4 regions of the Rhizobium sp. NZLR8 genome follow, and region 3 is predicted to be linked to each of the others. Evidence: predicted binding sites of a transcription regulator. Region 3 holds the regulator's gene; each other region holds the start of a gene.
The links. The regulator LexA, encoded in region 3, represses DNA repair genes until DNA is damaged. The targets are predictions, from matches to a motif close to TGTTCNNNNTGTGTTCNG.

Region 1 (4,756 bases), on a different contig from region 3:
CGGCCTTGCCGGATTTCAGCTCCTGCAGCGTCGACACGAAGGACGTCCAGTCCTCGCCGGAGCGCGGCGGCGCCGGCATGGCGGCAAGCGCCGATATCGGGCTCGCATCCTCGGCCATCAGGTCGAGCGCCTTCTGCGCCGTCGACGGCCCGACGCCCGGCAGGATCTGCATCAGCCGAAAGCCCGCCACCCGGTCGCGCGGGTTCTGCGCGAAACGAAGGGCGGCCAGCATGTCCTTGACATGGGCGCTGTCGAGAAACTTCAGCCCGCCGAACTTGACGAAGGGAATGTTGCGCCGGGTCAACTCGACCTCCAGCGGCCCGCTGTGATGCGAGGCGCGGAACAGCACGGCCTGCTGTTTCAGCGTCAGGCCTTCCTCGCGGTTGTCGAGCACCATGTCGGCGACATAACGCGCCTGGTCGGCCTCGTCGCGCACCGAAACCAGACGCGGCCGCTCGGATGATTGCCGCTCGGTCCACAGGTTCTTGGTGAAGCGCTCCGAGGCGAGATCGATGACGGCGTTGGCCGCCGCCAGAATCGGCTGCGTCGAGCGGTAATTGCGGTCGAGGGTGACGATATTGGCGGCCGGGCTGAAGGCGGCGGGAAAATCGAGGATGTTGCGCACCGTCGCGGCGCGGAAGGAATAGATCGACTGGGCATCGTCGCCGACGACGGTCAGCCCCTGGCCGCCGGGCTTCAGCGCCAGCAGGATCGACGCCTGCAGCCGGTTGGTGTCCTGATATTCGTCGACGAGCACATGGTCGAAGCGGCTGCCGATATCCTCGGCGATCACGCTCTCGCCGACCATTTGCGCCCAGTAGAGCAGCAGATCGTCGTAGTCGAGCACGTTCTGGCTCTGCTTCGCCTCGACATAACAGGCGAAAAGCTCACGGAGCTGTTTCTCCCAGGCCGCGCACCAGGGAAAGGCGTCGCGCAGCACCTGATCGAGCGCGGTTTCCGAATTCACCGCCCGGGAATAGATGGCAAGGCAGGTGCCCTTGGTCGGAAACCGGCTTTCGGTTTTTGAGAAACCGAGATCGTGCCGGATCAGGTTTATCAGATCGGCGCTGTCTTCGCGGTCATGGATGGTGAAGTCGGCATCGAGGCCGATCTGTTGGGCATAATCGCGCAACAGCCGCGCGCCGATGCCGTGGAAGGTGCCGGACCAGGACAGCGCATCGGCCATGACCCCGGCATTCGAGCCCAGCACGTCGCGGCAGATGCGCTCGACACGCCGCATCATCTCGGCGGCGGCCCGGCGGGAGAAAGTCATCAGCAGGATGCGGCGCGGATCGGCGCCCTTGACGATGAGATGGGCGACCCGATGCGCCAGCGTATTCGTCTTGCCGGAGCCGGCGCCGGCAATGACCAGCAGCGGCCCGGCAATATGACTGCCGTCGATGAGCGTGCCGTGCTCGACGGCCATGCGCTGCTGGGGATTGAGCTTTTCGAGATACATCCAGCCGTCCGGTCGGGCTCTCGCAGAATCACTGCGGAAAATTAGATGTTCCTTGAATGTTCGCGATTTCAGCCGCTGTCAAGCCTGCCGCTCCAACGCAACGTCAATCGGGGAAATCCGGTCCGATCACGCGCCGCACCAGCTTCAGGCTGCGGTCCGGCTGAAGAATATAGGTTTCCTCCACGCGCTGGCCGGTCCCATTGTAGAACTGGTTATAGACGGCGCTGCCGACCGGCGACTTGGTGAGCTTCGTTCGCGGCTGCCCGCCATAGGTGATGCTGCCGGGAATGGGGTCGAGCGCCGGCGTATCGGCCGACGAGCAGCCGGCAAGCAATACCCCGGCAAATAAGGCGGACAGAAGCGCTTTCATCGTCATCATCCCTCTTTCGACTGCAGCCAGATATGGAAGCCGCGGCGCCTTTCGCCAAGGGGTGCCCATGCCACCGCGCAGGTATCGCTGTCGAGCAGGCTCTTCTTTTCCCGGGGACGCAACGAATGCGTCGCTGCGGCGTTAACAGTCATCAACCAACATTAGGAAACGTTCACGGTGCTCGGCTTTCCAGCATTCACGGGGCATGGCGAGCCCGGCCGGCAGGGCCACAGCGATGCCGCGACGCGCGCCTCGGTGGAGAGCGCCCTTCATGCGGCCGCCGATATCGAAGCCGGCGAAATCACCGTCAGCCTATCGGGCTCCTATGTCATCCTGGAGGGCTTCGTGCGCCGGCGGGGCGATGTCGAGCGGGCGATCGAGATCGCCGAGGGCGTCGTCGGCCGAGGCTATGTGCGTGCTCGCTTGCTGCGACGCTAATGCATGTCGCCTAAAAGTGTGCAGCGGTTTTAGGACAACGACCTGCATCAAATAAAAGTCCGGTGAAGGAGATGCTCCGCCGATCTGCGCGCTCATCTCTTTGCGATGCATGAAGGGAACCAAAATGCTCTCTCGCGTGTTGAAAGGCCGGACCTAACCGCTGGAGACTCTCATGCAGTTGCTTCCTCGCCTGTGGGCAACGACCTTGATAGTGGGTTGTGGTGTCTTTGCCGGCTCCGCCCATGCCTCGCTGGAAACCGGCACGAATTACTCCGCTTTGCCGAAGGACCAGATCGCCCTCAACGAATATACCGGGGCCGTCGCCTGCACACCGGTAGAGCCTCACTATCTGCCCTCCTTCATCCGCGCGGCAGATGGTACCATCATCGGTGTCGGTTATGTCGAGATCGCGAATGAGAGCGGCGCGGATTGCTGAAAAAAGGCGGTCCTGCTCGGACGAGGCTCGCCTGCGTTTCCGCAGAGAGTACGAGCCTCTAACCATCATCATGATGGCTGGGCATCTTCCGTGAAGACACCTGTACCAGGCGCAACGCCTGTTGCATCAAATCCCGGAAAGCATTTGTTGCAGGGTTAAACCAAAATTAAAGCCCAAAATTAAAGCATTATCCCGTTCCGGCACGCTTGCGCGCCCAGAAGGCGAAAATCGCCCGAAATTCCTTGCCGAAGTGCTAATGCAACTTCAGCTTCGCCTCTTCGGCGGCCGCCAGAAACTCGGCTCTTGCTTCTTCCACGCTCTTGCGCCCGTCGAGCGCTGCCCGGCAGGTGCTGCGGGCCTTGATATAACGAAGCCCGCGCATACTCGGCCAGAGATCCGCCAGGCACTTCAGCGCATCGAACGGACCATTGACCGTTCGCGCATCCGCACCTTCGAAACCAACCTTGACCGGGCTGTTCCATCTTTCAGTTGCCATTGACGCTCCTCCACGATTGTCGACAGAAACGAAGCGCAGCATCTCCCAGTTCCTCCGGGGAGACTTTGCGATAGTTAATACTCTAGCGTGATTTTTGCCGTCAGCAATGGGCGGAATGGATTGCAGCCGGTGAGGCGAAATTTCCGCTGGTGAGATTCGCGGAGCGATCGGGCCGGCGAGAACCAAAATTTCGTTGGTATTTGTAAGCATGACGAATAAGGAGAAGGGAATTTTTGGAAGGTGCAACCACTCCTATGGCGCCGGCGCGGCATCATCGCTACCATGCTTGTGAAGCCGAGGGCTCCACATGGGTTTAGGTCGAAATCTGATTCAGGCTGCTTTTCTCTGCGGAGCCCTGGCTATGCCGGTCCTCGCCCGCGGGGCAGAGGTGTCTGCTGAAGACGCTCTCCTGACGCGTCTCTCCATTGAAACCGTCCCAAGACTCCAGCGGGAATATTTGCGGGCTACCCTGACACCCCAGGATGAAGGCACGGCGATAGATGTTGCTGCCTATGTTTGGTCTAAGGCTTTTGATCGGTGGGATGTCGAAGGTATATTCGATGGAACTTTTTCGTGGCTTCACGCGCCAATTAAGGACGAAGTGACAGTCACCAGAGAACTGATTGAACTGTGGCAGTTTTCGCCGTTTATACCTTACTATCTCGAGGTAACCGAGATTCCCGACTGCGCAAACAAAAGCGTGCTGCTTCCCAGCTGTTACTAGCTTTGCCGAGGGGCGCAAAGGGAGGTCATGTTCTTACCGAAAAACTGGTGCTGCCGAGTGGGATTGAACCACCGACCTCACCCTTACCAAGGGTGTGCTCTACCACTGAGCTACGGCAGCAGGACCAGTACCCGTGCGAGCCGTGTGGCTCACATCGCGGGAACGGGGCGGCTATTGCCACAGCTTGGCGGCAAGCGCAAGCAGCAAATTCCAACTTTGCGTGGATTGGGATGCAAGGGCCTTTTGGATCGGAGCGAATTCGGCTAATCCTGTCACATGAATGAAAAGACCGAAACCGGCCAGCATAGCCGCAAAGAGGCGATCGAGGCACAGGCGAAACTGCGCCGCGAGCGCGCCGCCGAAAAACTCCGGGAAAATCTTTCAAAACGCAAACAGCAGGTGCGCGCCCGCCGTTCCGGGCAAGCCGACGAAACAAATGGACTGCCTGCCGCAAAAATGGACGAATCGTAATGTTCCGTCCGCGGCGAATTGAAGCGTCGCCAAAAATCCCTTAAACACCCCACTCCTATTCCAAGGCAGTACTTTCAGGAAAGGCGGGCGCGGCCCGTAAGCGCACATGGATCGTATCAGAATCGTCGGCGGTAATGAGCTGAATGGTATCATTCCGATTTCCGGCGCCAAGAATGCCGCACTGCCGCTGATGATCGCCTCGCTTCTGACCAGCGATACGCTGACGCTCGAAAACGTGCCGCATCTGGCCGATGTCGAACTGCTGATGCGCATCCTCGGCAATCACGGCGTCGATGTCGCGGTCAACGGCCGCCGCGAACGCCAGGAAGATTCCTATTCGCGCACCATCCATTTCACCTGCC
Region 2 (4,756 bases), on a different contig from region 3:
ATTTGTGCGGATTTCCGCATTTTGTCCATGAGTGCGCCGGGCCTCCTGAAATTTTTATTTAAAAAAATCAAAAGGTTATAAAAACACTCGAAACTGGCACGGTGATTGCGAAGAAAATGGCAACAACGGCTGAGCTGTTGGATTGAAGCGAAGGCTCGGGAGGCCGGAGTTCGTTCCGGACGAGCCATAGGAGGATATCATGATCGCAGCACCATTCGATGCAGTCGCAGACAGCAAGGGCAAAAAGAAGCCCTTTTACACCCATCTTTACGTTCAGGTTCTTGCGGCCATCGCCGCCGGTATCGTTCTCGGCCATTTCTACCCCGAACTCGGCGCCCAGCTGAAACCGCTTGGTGATGCCTTCATCAAGCTCGTCAAGATGATCATCGCGCCGGTCATCTTCCTGACGGTAGCGACCGGCATTGCCGGCATGAGCGACCTTAAGAAGGTCGGCCGCGTTGCCGGCAAGGCGATGTTGTACTTCCTAACCTTCTCGACGTTGGCGCTGGTCATCGGCATGATCGTCGCCAATGTCGTCCAGCCCGGCGCCGGCATGAACATCGATCCGGCTTCGCTGGATCCCGCCGCCGTCGCCACCTTTGCCTCGAAGGCGCACGAGCAGAGCATCGTCGGCTTTCTGACCAACATCATTCCGACGACGATCGTCGGCGCTTTTGCCGATGGCGACATTCTGCAGGTGCTGTTCTTCTCGGTGCTGTTCGGCATCGCGCTGGCTATGGTCGGCGAAAAGGGCGAGCAGGTCGTCAATTTCCTCAATGCCCTGACGGCTCCGGTCTTCAAGCTCGTCGCCATCCTCATGAAGGCCGCCCCGATCGGCGCTTTCGGCGCCATGGCCTTCACCATCGGCAAGTATGGCATCGGATCGATCGCCAACCTCGCCATGCTGATCGGCACCTTCTACCTCACCTCGCTGCTCTTCGTCCTCGTCGTTCTCGGCGCCGTCGCCCGCTATAACGGCTTCTCGATCTTGGCGCTGCTGCGCTATATCAAGGAAGAGCTGCTGCTGGTTCTCGGCACCTCGTCTTCGGAGGCCGCACTTCCGGGGCTGATGAACAAGATGGAAAAGGCCGGCTGTAAGCGCTCGGTCGTCGGTCTCGTGATCCCGACCGGCTATTCCTTCAATCTCGATGGCACCAACATCTATATGACGCTGGCGGCCCTGTTCATTGCCCAGGCAACCGGCATCAATCTCTCCTGGGGTGACCAGATCCTGCTGTTGCTGGTCGCGATGCTGAGCTCGAAGGGTGCGGCTGGTATCACCGGCGCCGGCTTCATCACGCTTGCCGCCACACTTTCCGTCGTGCCCTCCGTGCCGGTCGCCGGCATGGCGCTCATCCTCGGCATCGACCGCTTCATGTCGGAATGCCGGGCGCTGACCAACCTCGTCGGCAATGCCGTGGCGACGATCGTCGTGGCGCGTTGGGAAAACGAGTTGGATACCGCGCAGCTTGCCAGAGCGTTGGGCGGCCAGACCGGTGAGGATATTTCGGCCGCAGGTCTCCAGCCCGCCGAATAACCAGTCACTTCATCGCATCTACGGAGCGGCCCGTTATTCGACGGGCCGTTTCTCTTTCTGCATCAGCGGTTATTGTCGCCAAGAAGCCGGTCGTAAACGGCGCCGATCGCACTCGCTTCCTTCTCCAGCGCGAAGTGCGCCCTGACATGACGCAGTGCATTCTCGCCATGCGCGATCGCCAGACCGGGATCTGCGATATAGGGGGCGATGGCCCGACTCAGCGCCTTGCCATCGCCGGCGGCGATCACCGCCCCTGTCTCGCCCGTGACGACGAGTTCGGAATAGGCGCCCGCGTCCGATGCCACGACGGCAGTGCGCGAGGCCATGGCTTCGAGTGGCGTCAGGCCGAAGCCCTCGTTTCTGGAGGGGGCGACGTAAAGCGTCAGGCGGCGATACCAGACCTTGATATCAGGCACTTCGCCGAGGAAGAGGATACGGTCGCTAAGCCCGGCGGCGGCGACATCGGCCTTGAGCCTGTCTGCGAATGCCGTGTGCTCCGCCGTTACCCGGCCGGAGACGACCGCCGTCCACTCGGGATGCTGCGGCAAAAGTTCGATCATCGCCTGCACGAAAAGATCGGTGCCCTTCTGATGGCGCACGCGGCCGAAGCAGCCGACGAGATGGCGGCCGGGCAGACCGGCAGCGGCGATGCCGTCGTCTGTCGTTTCCGGCGGATGGAACAGGGCAAGGTCGACGCCGTGCTGGATGACCGTGTGCGGCACCTCGAGGAACGAGCCGGAACGGTCGCTGGTCGCGATAACAGCGTCCATGCGGCGGATCAGCCATTTCGTATAGGCGGTATGGCGGCGTTGGGCGGCCGAGGTGAAAAGCAGCTTCAGCTGCATGCGCAGGAGATGGCGAAGCATTATGCCGACGGCCATCTCGTTGTTGCGGCGGGCGTGCCAGACGCGCTGGCGCCGGCGCGCCGGCTGGCGCCAGAGGCCGAGGAGCTGTGACCATCTCAGTTTCGGCAGGCCCTCCGGCAGGCCGGGACCGAGAGTTGCGATCCTGATGCCGAGCCGGATCTGGCAGGGGATGAGCTGGACGATGGTCGAGGTGACGCCGGAGAGCCGGCGCTTGAAATTGGGCGCGATGATCTCGACGTCACGAATGTCCGGCACGGGAGGGGTCTCGTATCTGGCGGCCAATCAGCCCCAGGAAACCTGGAGGATTTCGTAGGCCTTGGCGCCGCCGGGCGCATTGACCTCGATGGAATCGCCGACCTCCTTGCCGATCAGCGCACGGGCGATCGGGGAGGAGATGGAGATGCGGCCGGCCTTGACGTCGGCTTCCTGGTCACCGACGATCTGGTAGGTCTTTTCTTCCTCGGTGTCCTCGTCGACGAGCTTCACCTTGGCGCCGAACTTGATCTTGTCGCCCGACATCTTCGTCAGGTCGATGACCTCGGCGCGCGCCGTCAGGTCTTCCAGTTCGCTGATGCGGCCTTCATTGTGGCTCTGGGCTTCCTTGGCGGCGTGATATTCGGCGTTTTCGGAAAGGTCGCCATGGGCACGGGCTTCGGCGATCGCCTCGATGATTCGAGGGCGCTCCTCCTGCTGACGCCAGCGCAGTTCTTCCTGCAGCTTGACGAAGCCACCCGGTGTCATTGGTACCTTTTCAACCATTTTTCTGTCCTTCACTCCTTGTATCCACGCAGTTAGGCGCAAACACAAAAGAAAACAGGTCCCGAAGGGGAGCTTCGGAACCGTGCCACAATCCTAGTTAAGTGCTTATAGCAGATCGCCAAGGCCGATTTCCAGAAAATTCGGATATACGAAATGCGAGCCGCCGCGACAGCGGGTCGTCCGTCGCAAAAACCGGCAAAAGATCGGACCACCGCGGTTGACTTTGCTCTAAGGAACATATAGTGAACATTCTAATGAAGAAGTCGCTAACAGAACGCTTGGCCATCCTTTCCGACGCAGCGAAATATGATGCTTCCTGCGCGTCCAGCGGCACGGTGAAACGCGATTCGGCGGCAAGCGGCGGGCTCGGCTCGACCGAGGGGTCCGGCATCTGCCATGCCTATGCCCCGGATGGGCGATGCATTTCGCTTCTCAAAATATTGCTGACCAATTTCTGCGTCTACGACTGCGCCTATTGCGTCAATCGTTCGTCGAGCAATGTCGAACGGGCGCGCTTCACGCCCGAGGAGGTCATCTGGCTGACGCTGGAATTCTACCGCCGCAACTATATCGAAGGCCTGTTTCTTTCCTCGGGCATTATTCGTTCGTCCGACTACACGATGGAAGAGATGGTCCGCATCGTCCGCGAACTGCGTGTGACGCATAATTTTAGCGGCTATATCCATTTGAAATCAATCCCCGAAGCATCGCCGCGTCTTATCGAGGAGGCGGGACTCTATGCCGACCGGCTGTCGCTCAATATCGAGTTGCCGACGGATAACGGCATCAGCCGCTTTGCGCCGGAAAAGAAACCCGCCAATATCCGCCGATCAATGGGCGATCTCAGGCTGAAGATCGAAGCCGCCGGCGAACCGACGCTGCAGACAAAGAAGCGTCAGCGTTTCGTGCCGGCCGGCCAGAGCACGCAGATGATCGTTGGCGCCGACGGAGCGAACGATGCGACGATCCTGGCGACCAGCGGCAGGCTTTACAGCAGCTACGGCCTGAAGCGTGTCTATTATTCCGCCTTCAGCCCGATCCCGGATTCGTCCAAAAACCTGCCGCTGATCAAACCGCCGCTGATGCGCGAACACCGGCTCTATCAGGCCGACTGGCTCTATCGATTCTATGGTTTCGGCATCGATGAGGTCACCGCCAACCAGGCAGGCGGCATGCTCGATCTGAACCTCGACCCCAAACTTGCCTGGGCGCTCGCCAACCGCGCCGATTTTCCTGTTGATATCAACAGGGCCGAGCGCGAGCGGTTGCTGCGTGTGCCGGGTCTGGGGACCAAGACCGTCAAAGCGATCGTTTCGGCACGCCGGTTTCGTCGCCTGCGGCTCGACGATCTCTCGCGGCTCGGCGTGTCGATCAAGAAGGTCCGATCTTTCATCTCGGCGGAAGGCTGGTCGCCGCGCCGGCTGATCGACCGGCCGGACCTTCGCGCCATGTTCGAGCCGAAACCCGAACAATTGTCGTTGCTGTGATGCGCCGGGTCGTGCTTGCAGGACGGGGCGAGCTTGCCGAATGGCGCGATGCCGCGCGCGCTTTTGCCGCCGCCGGCATATTGCCTGATGAAATCGATTGGCGCGAA
Region 3 (4,756 bases):
AGGTCGGTCTGGCGGCAGAGGAAAGCCGGGATCTGCAGGACATCGACCACTTTTGCCACCGCGGCGCATTGCTCGGCGGTGTGGACGTCGGTCAGGACGGGAAAACCGAACTCCTTCTTCAGGTCGGCGAAGATCTGCATGCCCTTTTCAAGCCCGATGCCGCGTTCGGCAGAGAGCGAGGTGCGGTTTGCCTTGTCGAAGGAGCTCTTGTAGACGAGACCGATGCCGAGTTTGGCGCAAAGCTCCTTCAGTGTGCCGGCAACCATGAAGGCGTGGTCGCGGCTCTCCATCTGGCAAGGGCCGGCAATCAGCGACAGGCGGCCGGTATTGGAAAATGTGACCTGGCCTGCGCCCTCGCCGATCCTGACTTCGGAATTCGTATCAGTGCTCATCGTGTTTCCTCGAAGGCGAAGAGCGTGCCCTGCCCGGGCGCGGGCTTCACCAGAATGCGATTGTTCTTGCGCGTGTAGGTCACTCCGTTAGCAGCCAAATGCGCTTCTGTCACGGCAAGATCGGTGACGGCAAAGAGGATAGCCCGGCCGCGCAGGCCGCGGTCGGCGGATGCGACGGCGATCTCGAAATAGGCCTCCAGCCCTTCCGGCGTCATCAGGCTGATTTTCGCATTCGGCGCCGCGATATTAACGCCGAAACCGGTTTTCTCGACGGCCGATTGCGCCGTTGCAAGGCTGACGAAGGCGGCGAATGCAGAGGGGTCCGGCGCGCAAAGCGCGATCTCGGCAATGCCGGTGACGCCATTGGCATGCGTCTCTAGCGCACCGCGATCGGCCGGCAGAGGATTGATGCGCTCAACACAGAAGAGGAAGAAATCCGGCGCGCGCAACTCAGCGGCAAAGGCCAGCTTGAAGCCGGCCATGGTCTCGGAACCGTCCGGCATTTTCATCGGCCGGCTGAACTGCAGCATGTCGCCGGCGCTCGATCCGCTGCCGACGAAGCTCCGATGAGCGCGGCCGGCATCCCCGGTGCCGAACGCCACCGCCGAAAGCCCCTCCTCGCCACAGCGGAAGCGGAAGGCCCGATTGCGGGCGGTGAAGACATTGCCTTGCCGCGCCGATGCCTCGCTCTCCTCGCGGCTGGCGATACCGAGCGGCTCCAGATAGGTCTTGTCGGCAAAGAAGACGCAGGCATTCTCCGTTCCGAAGGGATGGCGGGCATCGGCGGCAACGGTGAAGCCAAGCTTGCCGAGCCTTTCGCGCGCCAGGTCGATATTGACAACGGGCAGCACGACATGATCCAGCGGGTGCGGTTTGGCCGAGTGCTCGTTCATGATATCCCTCCCTGAAACGCCAAGAGGGTGCGACAGCGCCACCTTCAATGCAAGACATGTGCGCCAATCCGGCGAATGAAAATAAAAAACTCAACGAGTTGGCGGCAAGTTTTACGGAAATTTAGCTACTTGCGGAACACATATGGAACATATAGTGTTCTGTTCTGGATTTGTTTCAATCAAGGGGTCACACGTCGATGCTCACGCGCAAACAACAGGAGCTCCTGCTTTTCATTCATGAGCGCATGAAGGAATCCGGCATTCCGCCCTCTTTCGACGAAATGAAGGATGCCCTGGATCTGGCCTCGAAATCCGGCATTCATCGTTTGATCACAGCGCTTGAAGAGCGTGGCTTCATTCGCCGCCTACCGAACCGCGCCCGGGCGCTCGAGGTCATCAAGCTTCCGGAGGCCTACAGCCCGAGCATCCAGCCCCGGCGCGGCTTTTCGCCAAGCGTCATCGAGGGCAGCCTCGGCAAGCCGCAGCCGGTCGCCGCCCCCGCTCCTGCAAAACCGGTCGCCGATAACGGCAACTCCGTCTCCGTGCCGGTCATGGGCCGGATCGCTGCCGGCGTTCCGATCTCGGCGATCCAGAATAACACCCACGACATCGTCGTTCCCGCAGACATGCTCGGCTCCGGCGAACATTATGCGCTGGAGGTCAAGGGCGATTCGATGATCGACGCCGGCATCTTCGACGGCGACACGGTAATCATCCGCAACGGCAGCACCGCAAGTCCCGGCGACATTGTCGTTGCCCTGGTCGATGACGAAGAAGCGACGCTCAAACGTTTCCGCCGCAAGGGCGCCTCGATCGCGCTGGAGGCTGCCAATCCGGCTTATGAGACCCGGATTTTCGGGCCGGACCGCGTCAAGGTGCAGGGCAAGCTCGTCGGCCTCATTCGCCGCTATCACTGACATTGGAGAGGCCGGATTCGGCAAAACTGTTGCTGCGCCAGTCATAGGCGCGATGGCGCTTCCATGGGCGCGACAGGGTTTCGAATGCGGTCACGACCTCCAGGCCGGCATCGGCGAAGCGCAGCTCGACGGAGCCAGTCCTGCGCAGCGTCTCACCGGTAAAGAGCGTCGCTCCTGATCGGCAGCTGTTGAACCGCAGGCGGACCGACGTCACGACGATATCCGCCGCGTCGCAAGCCGGACCGAGATAGGCAGCGTTGTCGATGACGGCAACCACATGACCATTGCCGAGCCTTGATGTGCACCAGGCCTTTTTGACGCAGGAAAAGCGGTTTGCTTCACCACCGGCGACAGCCGCCCGCATCGCCGCCCTCGCTTCATTCTGCTGATCGCGGGAAAGCCTGACGCGGCGGTCGTCTCCCTCCGGCGGGACAGCGGGACCATCCAGCATTTTCGGCGGGAAATGCGTCGGCAGGACAAGTGCTCTCTGCCACTGATCGAAGATGAAATCCGGCGGGTTTTCGCGGTTGGAAGCGATTGCCGCAGCCGCGACCACTGCGACGAGACTGCCATCCTCCGAAATCACCAGATCCGGCGCCCGGGGAAGCGGCAGAAGCAGCACGCCGAGCGTAGAGACGGCGATAATCGATGTGCCGATATGGCGCAGCCGGGTGCGCAGCAGCGTCAGCAGCAGAAAGCCGGCCACGGCGACAGCGAAATACCAAGCCGGCAAGCGGCCGATGCCGATATCACCGCCCCAACCGGACACCGTTTTGGCGACCGCAATCACCAGGTCGAGGCCGAGGCCGACCACCTTCCAGAGCGGAACGTCCAGACCGAACGGCATGAGCAACATCGCCAGCAGCCCGGCCGGCATGACGATGAAGGAGATGATCGGCATCGTCGCGAGATTTGCCGGCAGCCCGTAAGCGGTCAGGCGATGAAAATGTTCGATCGAAAACAGCGCCGTGGAAAAACCGCCGATCAGCGAGGTCAGGAAGACGCCGCCGAAGAAGCCGGCGACGGCAACGACCGGTCGGAAGACCGGCAGTTTCAGCAAGGCGTTTTCGCGGACGCGCCGGTCCTTCCACAGTTGATAACCCGATACGAGTGCCAATGTCGCGGCAAAGGACATCTGGAAGCTCGGGCCCAAGACTTCGGACGGCGAAATGGCGATGATGACGAGCGCCGAGAGAACGACATTGCGCAGGCTGATCGACGGCCGGTCGAAGAAGACGGCGACCAGCATGATCGCCATCATGATGAAGGCACGTTCGGCCGAGACCCCGAAGCCGGAAATCAGGTAGTAGGCGGTGACGGCGCTGAGCGCGCCGGCGGCGGCGATCTTCTTTGTCGGATAGGCCTGAGCGACGCCCGGAAAAAGGCTGAGCAGCATCCGGAAGCCGACGAAGAAGATGCCGGCCGACAGCGCCATGTTGAGGCCGGAGATCGCGACAATATGAGCAAGGCCGGACTGGCGCAGCGCCTCCGTCGTCGCATTCGAGATGGCGCGTCGCTCGTCGGTCACCAAAGCAGCGGCAAAAGCGCCGGTGTCGCCGGGCAGGATCGATCGTATGCGGTCGCCAATGCTACTGCGCAGGCGGTAAAGCCATTCCAGCAGAGCTGCCGATGTCGATCTGGCAGCCTGCGGACCCGCCTCCAGATCCTTCTCTGGCGCACCGTAGAAGAAGCCGTTGGCGCCGATGCCATCGAAATAGGCACCGAAGGAGAAGTCGTTGAGCTCGGGAAGTGCGGGGCCTGCCGGCGGCGTCAGTCGTGCCCTGCCGGTGATGAGGTCGCCGATGTCGAAAGGCATGTCGGCGCCGCGGACGATCGCGGTTATGCGTCCCGGCGGCCGCTTCAACTCCGGCGCCTCCGTGCCGGTGACGGCAAGAATGTAGCGCCAGCGCCCACGGCCGTCGCCTTCTCGCCGCTCGACTCGGCCGGTCACTGTCGTCGTCACCGAGGAATCGAGGATCACCGTCGAAGCCCGCCAGCTCTCGAATTGTGCGCAGAGCATGCCGCCGGCCACGAGTGCAGGCGCCAGCAGCGTCGCCCGCAATGCCGCCCGGCTGCGGCCGACGATGAGAACCGCGATCGTCAGCACCAACAGAGAGAGCAGCGATGCAACAAGCGGAAATTCGGATGCCGCAACAAACCAGAAGGCCGCCCCGGCGCCGAGAAACACCGGCGAAAAAAGCAGCAAGCGGCCATGATCCGCCTCCTCGCCCAGCATGCGCATGCCGGCGCCAATCGATTGCCGGGCTGCGGCGAGCAGCCGGTGGCGCAAAGATGTCGTCGACTGCGTCCTGGTCGGCCGTATCACCACGATAGGCGGCGAAAAACCGGAGGGACCGGCTGAGCCGGCGCCTGCTTCCGGCCGCAATTCGACTGTCGTCACTTCCTGCATGTGCCGCCCAAGGTCACCCGCGAAGACGGCCAGAATGCATTCTCTAATCAAATCCGGCAAGGATAATCGATTGAAATATGAGGGAAAATCGCCAGCGCCAAAAGACTAAGCGAATCATTGGCTTCCGATATGCACGGGGCTCAT
Region 4 (4,756 bases), on a different contig from region 3:
ATGAGGGGCAAGCGCTCGACAGTCCGGAGGCCAAGGTCTTTTCTTTTGAGCAGGCCTATTCGGAAATCAGCTCGTCCATCTCAGGACCATCCTCGACCTTGCGCAGCGGCCTGAAGCTCATCCGGTGCAGGGAGCACGGGCCATGCTTCTCGATACCGGCGCGGTGCTGCGGCGTACCGTATCCCACATGGGCGGCAAAGCCGTAGTCCGGAAACACCCGATGGACCCGGGCCATCATCCGGTCGCGCGTTACCTTGGCGACGATCGAGGCGGCAGCGATCGAGACTGAACGGGCATCACCCTTGACCACAGCCTGCCCGGGGCAATCGAGGCCGGGCGGCACGTCTAGCCCGTCGGTCAGCACGTAGCTTGCCGGAATGGCGAGGCCGCAGATAGCGCGGCGCATGGCGTCGAGGCTCGCCTTGCGGATATCGGTCTCGTCGATGCGGGTCGAGCTGGAGGAGGCGATGGAGACGGTGGCGGTCGCCAGGATCTGCACGAACAACTCCTCGCGCCGTTGCGCCGAAAGCTGCTTGGAATCGTTCAGACCCTCAGGGATGCGCTTCGGATCGAGGATGACGGCAGCGGCGACGACCGGCCCGGCCAGCGGCCCCCGGCCGGCCTCGTCGGCGCCGGCGACCGGCCAGTGGCCGGCCTTGCGGGCTTTGAGCTCCAGCCGGAAATCCGGCACCAGCGGAACCGCTTGGAAAAGCAGCGGAGAATCGGGTGGCGTGCGAGGTTTCATGCGGCTGAACCTCGCACGCCAACCCGATTGCCCGCAAGTCCCCGATCAGGGCGGCGGTCGGGGACCGGGTCCGGCGGATGGGGGCGGTCAGGCCCATCCGCTGGAATTGCGCTCGGAGCTCGAAAACAGGGCGGTTTCTCGATGGGCCGATGCGCAAGCTTCAAGCAATTGCAGGAAAAGTGCCTTGCGGTTTTCCCAGGCAAGGCGCGAAGCGCCTTTGCCAAGAATTGCGTAAAAAGTCAGGTCAATTCCAGGAAAAGTGCCTTGCGGTTTTCCCCGGGGCAAAGCGCGAAGCGCTGTTGCCCAGAATTGCGTAAAACAAACGGTTACAGCAGTGACAGTTGCACGCCGCTACCATCAGGCGGCACGAACAGGTCGTCGCGCAATGGCATGCCGCGTCGCGTCAGGCCGAAACGTCTTGCCGCCATTTCAAAGCGCCGGGCGATCTGCCAGGCATAGGGACCGGCGCCCTTCATACGTTTGCCGAATTCGGCATCATAATCCTTGCCGCCGCGCATCGAGCGCACCAGCGACATCACATGCCGGTAACGATCGGGGTAGTGCTGCAGCAGCCAGTCGCGAAACAGCGGGCTGACCTCGAGCGGCAGCCTCAGGATGACATAACTCGCCTCGGCTGCGCCGGCAGCCTTGGCCGATTCGAGGATGCGTTCCAGCTCGTGATCGTTCAGCGCCGGGATCAGCGGGGCGGCCATCACAGCCGTCTGGATGCCTGCTTCCGACAGCGTGTGAATGGTCTCCAGCCGGCGCGGCGGCGTGGCGGCGCGAGGCTCCATCGTCCGGGCAAGCTTGCGGTCGAGCGTGGTCACGGAGATGCCGACGCGCACCAGGTTCTTCGCCGCCATATCCTGCAGAATATCGAGATCCCTCAGGATCATCGCCGACTTGGTGACGATCGATACCGGATGGTTCGCCTTGTTCAAGACCTCAAGAATGCCGCGCATGACGCGCCACTCCTTCTCGATCGGCTGATAGGGGTCGGTATTGGTGCCGATCGCGATCGCCCGCACCTTATAACCCGGCTTGGCGAGTTCCCGCTCCAGCAGTTTTGCCGCATCCGGCTTGGCAAAGAGCTTCGTCTCGAAATCGAGCCCCGCCGAGAGCCCCATATAGGCATGTGTCGGCCGGGCGAAACAATAGATGCAGCCATGTTCGCAGCCACGATAGGGATTAATCGAACGGTCGAAGGGAATATCCGGCGATTCGTTGCGGGTGATGGCCGTGCGGGGTTTCTCGATCTGCACGTCGGTCTTGAACGGCGGAAGCTCTTCCAGCGTCTGCCAGCCGTCATCGATGGTTTCCCGCTGCAGCGCCTCGAACCGCCCGGTCGGGTTCAGTCCCGCCCCACGCCCGCGCCGCCGATCGACCTCGATCCGCAGGCCGGAAGACACCATCATCGCATCGGCAATATCTGCTGTGTTGGCAGGCGCGAATGCGGCCTGCCCTGCCAGGGACTGCTCTCTCATCGGATTCTCCCGTGACGGAAAGCCATCGCTCCCGCCCGTTTTGATGATTAAATTCCTATCCGCAAAACAAGAACAATGCAAGAACAAAATGCGGAAAACGCCGCTGGCAAAATTTTGTGCGGCGCATTATGAATAGGCAATGTTGACGGTTGTTCTCGAATGTCAGGATCAGGAATCTGAGCTGGCGCAGACCCTATCGGTATTGGTGGCAGGCGCGGTGGAGGGGCTCGTCAGCGATGTGGTCGTGCTTGATCACGGCTCGCGCGACGGCACCTCGCGGGTCGCCGACGCCGCCGGCTGCCGTTTTCATTCGCAGTGGGATATCAAGGACATCGTCCGCTCGGCCCGCGGCGAATGGCTGCTTTTCGTCGAGCCGGGCGCCAGACCCCAGGCCGGCTGGATCGACGAGATCGCCGAATATGTCGCGCTGAACAAGCTGCCGGCGCGTTTCACCGCCTCGCGCGGCTACCGGCGCCCGTTCCTCCGCCGCCTCGGCCGCGCCGTGCCGCCGCTGGAGCTTGGTTTGCTGATGCCGAAGAAACAGGCGCTCGCCGCTGCCCATAGCGGCATGCGCCTTGCTGAGTTCGCCAAGGGTCAGAAGCCACGCAATCTCGCGAGCGAACTGATTCCCTCCTGGGTCGCCAGAGCCGCGCGGTAATATTCGCGCTCCTCCCGTCATCGCGCAAAGATGGCGCCCAATGGAATTTTGCGCTATAATTCGTCGATGGCGCCGCCGAAGCGCCTCGCTTCGCAACGGATGGCCATGGAATGCCGGTGGACGGCAGAACAGGTCAGCGAAAATCTCCTCTTCTGCCGGGGTCCCGGCGAAAGGAGGTGCGTCATGGCACACGGTATGGTCTACGGCCTGCTGGCCGTCATATTGCCGACATTGATGATCGCGCATCCGCATTCGGCAGCATCGCAGACGATGCTCAGTTGCGCAGGCCGATCCGACGTCGTCAATTTCCTTGACAGGAACTTCGCTGAAAAGCTGACGGCAGTCGGCCTGGTCAACCAGAACGCCGTTCTCGAGGTCTATGCCGCCGAAAGCGGAACCTGGACGCTCGTCGTCACGGATGTTCATGGCATCAGCTGCATCCTGCTGTCGGGTGATAGCTGGGAAACGATGCCCGCTTTGCCGGGCCTTGCCATATAGCGAATTCAAAAGCGCGGCCCGCTTTAGTTGTTTTATGAATGTCGGTATCCCGGAACCGCGGCACACTCCCGGGCGACATGCATTATTTCGCCGCGCCGCGTTTCAAATGCTCGTCCAGACGCGGCATGATTTCGACGAAATTGCACGGCGCGCTGCGGTAGTCGAGCTGCCCTTTCAAAATGCCGTCCCAGGCATCCCGGCAGGCGCCGGGCGAGCCCGGCAGCGCGAAGATGAAGGTGGCGTTTGCAACGCCTGCCGTAGCGCGCGACTGGATCGTCGCCGTGCCGATCTTCTCATAGGAGATGCGGTGGAAGATGGCGGAAAAGCCGTCCATGCGCTTTTCGAACAAAGGTTCCAGCGCCTCAGGCGTCACATCGCGGCCGGTGAAGCCGGTGCCGCCGGTGGTGATGACGACGTCGATCTCGTCCCGTTCGGTCCAGGCCTTCACCCGGGCTGCAATTTTCTCCCGATCGTCAGGCACGATCGCTCGGTCGACCAGCCTGTGGCCCGCCTCGGTAATTCGCTCCGCCAGCGTGTCGCCTGACTTGTCCGTCTCCGGAGTGCGCGTATCCGAAACTGTGAGAATCGCGATGCCGACGGCGATGAAGGGCCGCTTTTCTTCCAGACCAGCCATCACATGCCTCCTGAAACCGTTTCCGTTACCTGAAAATACCAGTCGGGCCGCTCGGCGTGAAGAGCTGCCGCCGCATCTTGCGCGGCCGTCATGCTGGCAAAGATCCCGAAACAGGTGGCGCCGGAACCGGACATGCGAGCCAAAAGCGCGCCGCGCGCCTGCAGCATCGCCGAGATTGCCGCAATCTCAGGCACGAGATCGCGCGCAGGCGGCTCCAGGTCGTTACGGGCAGCGCCAATCGCCGCGAGCCAGCCGGTAGCCCCACGAAGACCCGGAGCGAGGTTCAGAGCCGGATTGTTCTTTGTCGCCAGTCGGCGGAAAACCTTGGGCGTCGAGACACCCTTCAGCGGGTTGGCGAGCACCATGGCAAACGCGGGCAGATCCGGCACGGCTTCGATCTGTTCACCGATGCCGTGGGCAATCAGCGGCCGGCTCTCAAGGCACATCGGCACGTCGGCGCCGAGCTGCAGCGCCAAGGGCGCGAGCGTCTCCACGGGCAAGGTCGTCTCCCAGAGCCGCATCAGCCCGCGTAGCGTCGCGGCCGCATCGGCTGAGCCGCCGCCGATGCCGGAGGCGATCGGCAGGTTCTTTTCCAAGTGGATGTGAACGGGGAAGGCGAGGGGGCCGACCGCCGCGCGCAACAAATCACGCGCCCGCAGCACCAGATTGGCTTCGCCGTCGCCGGCAAGCGTCTCGCCGAAACGGCCCGACAGGGAGAACGCGTCGGCCGGCGCGCG

Region 1: the regulator LexA is predicted to act here: its motif matches at 1,506-1,523, upstream of HJB89_RS20005 (ATP-dependent helicase).
Region 2: the regulator LexA is predicted to act here: its motif matches at 3,394-3,411, upstream of HJB89_RS23310 (putative DNA modification/repair radical SAM protein).
Region 4: the regulator LexA is predicted to act here: its motif matches at 2,298-2,315, upstream of HJB89_RS29780 (PA0069 family radical SAM protein).

The regions. Positions count from the first base shown of each region.
Region 1 is NZ_JABDVY010000009.1:80,404-85,159, forward strand. It holds gene HJB89_RS20005 (ATP-dependent helicase) at 1-1,459, opposite strand, end outside; gene HJB89_RS20010 (hypothetical protein) at 1,563-1,829, opposite strand; gene HJB89_RS20015 (BON domain-containing protein) at 2,007-2,267, shown strand; gene HJB89_RS20020 (hypothetical protein) at 2,440-2,703, shown strand; gene HJB89_RS20025 (DUF982 domain-containing protein) at 2,957-3,199, opposite strand; gene HJB89_RS20030 (hypothetical protein) at 3,507-3,923, shown strand; tRNA gene HJB89_RS20035 (tRNA-Thr) at 3,969-4,043, opposite strand; gene HJB89_RS20040 (hypothetical protein) at 4,200-4,394, shown strand; gene murA (UDP-N-acetylglucosamine 1-carboxyvinyltransferase) at 4,501-4,756, shown strand, end outside.
Region 2 is NZ_JABDVY010000011.1:246,256-251,011, forward strand. It holds gene HJB89_RS23295 (dicarboxylate/amino acid:cation symporter) at 200-1,537, shown strand; gene HJB89_RS23300 (glycosyltransferase family 4 protein) at 1,600-2,658, opposite strand; gene greA (transcription elongation factor GreA) at 2,686-3,162, opposite strand; gene HJB89_RS23310 (putative DNA modification/repair radical SAM protein) at 3,417-4,649, shown strand; partial or broken gene HJB89_RS23315 (UdgX family uracil-DNA binding protein) at 4,649-4,756, shown strand, end outside.
Region 3 is NZ_JABDVY010000007.1:213,350-218,105, reverse strand. It holds gene kdsA (3-deoxy-8-phosphooctulonate synthase) at 1-392, opposite strand, end outside; gene HJB89_RS17910 (VOC family protein) at 389-1,285, opposite strand; gene lexA (transcriptional repressor LexA) at 1,483-2,202, shown strand; gene HJB89_RS17900 (ComEC/Rec2 family competence protein) at 2,183-4,612, opposite strand.
Region 4 is NZ_JABDVY010000020.1:17,460-22,215, reverse strand. It holds gene HJB89_RS29785 (ribonuclease HII) at 56-745, opposite strand; gene HJB89_RS29780 (PA0069 family radical SAM protein) at 1,072-2,229, opposite strand; gene HJB89_RS29775 (glycosyltransferase family A protein) at 2,369-2,887, shown strand; gene HJB89_RS29770 (hypothetical protein) at 3,071-3,385, shown strand; gene moaB (molybdenum cofactor biosynthesis protein B) at 3,468-4,019, opposite strand; gene HJB89_RS29760 (4-(cytidine 5'-diphospho)-2-C-methyl-D-erythritol kinase) at 4,019-4,756, opposite strand, start outside.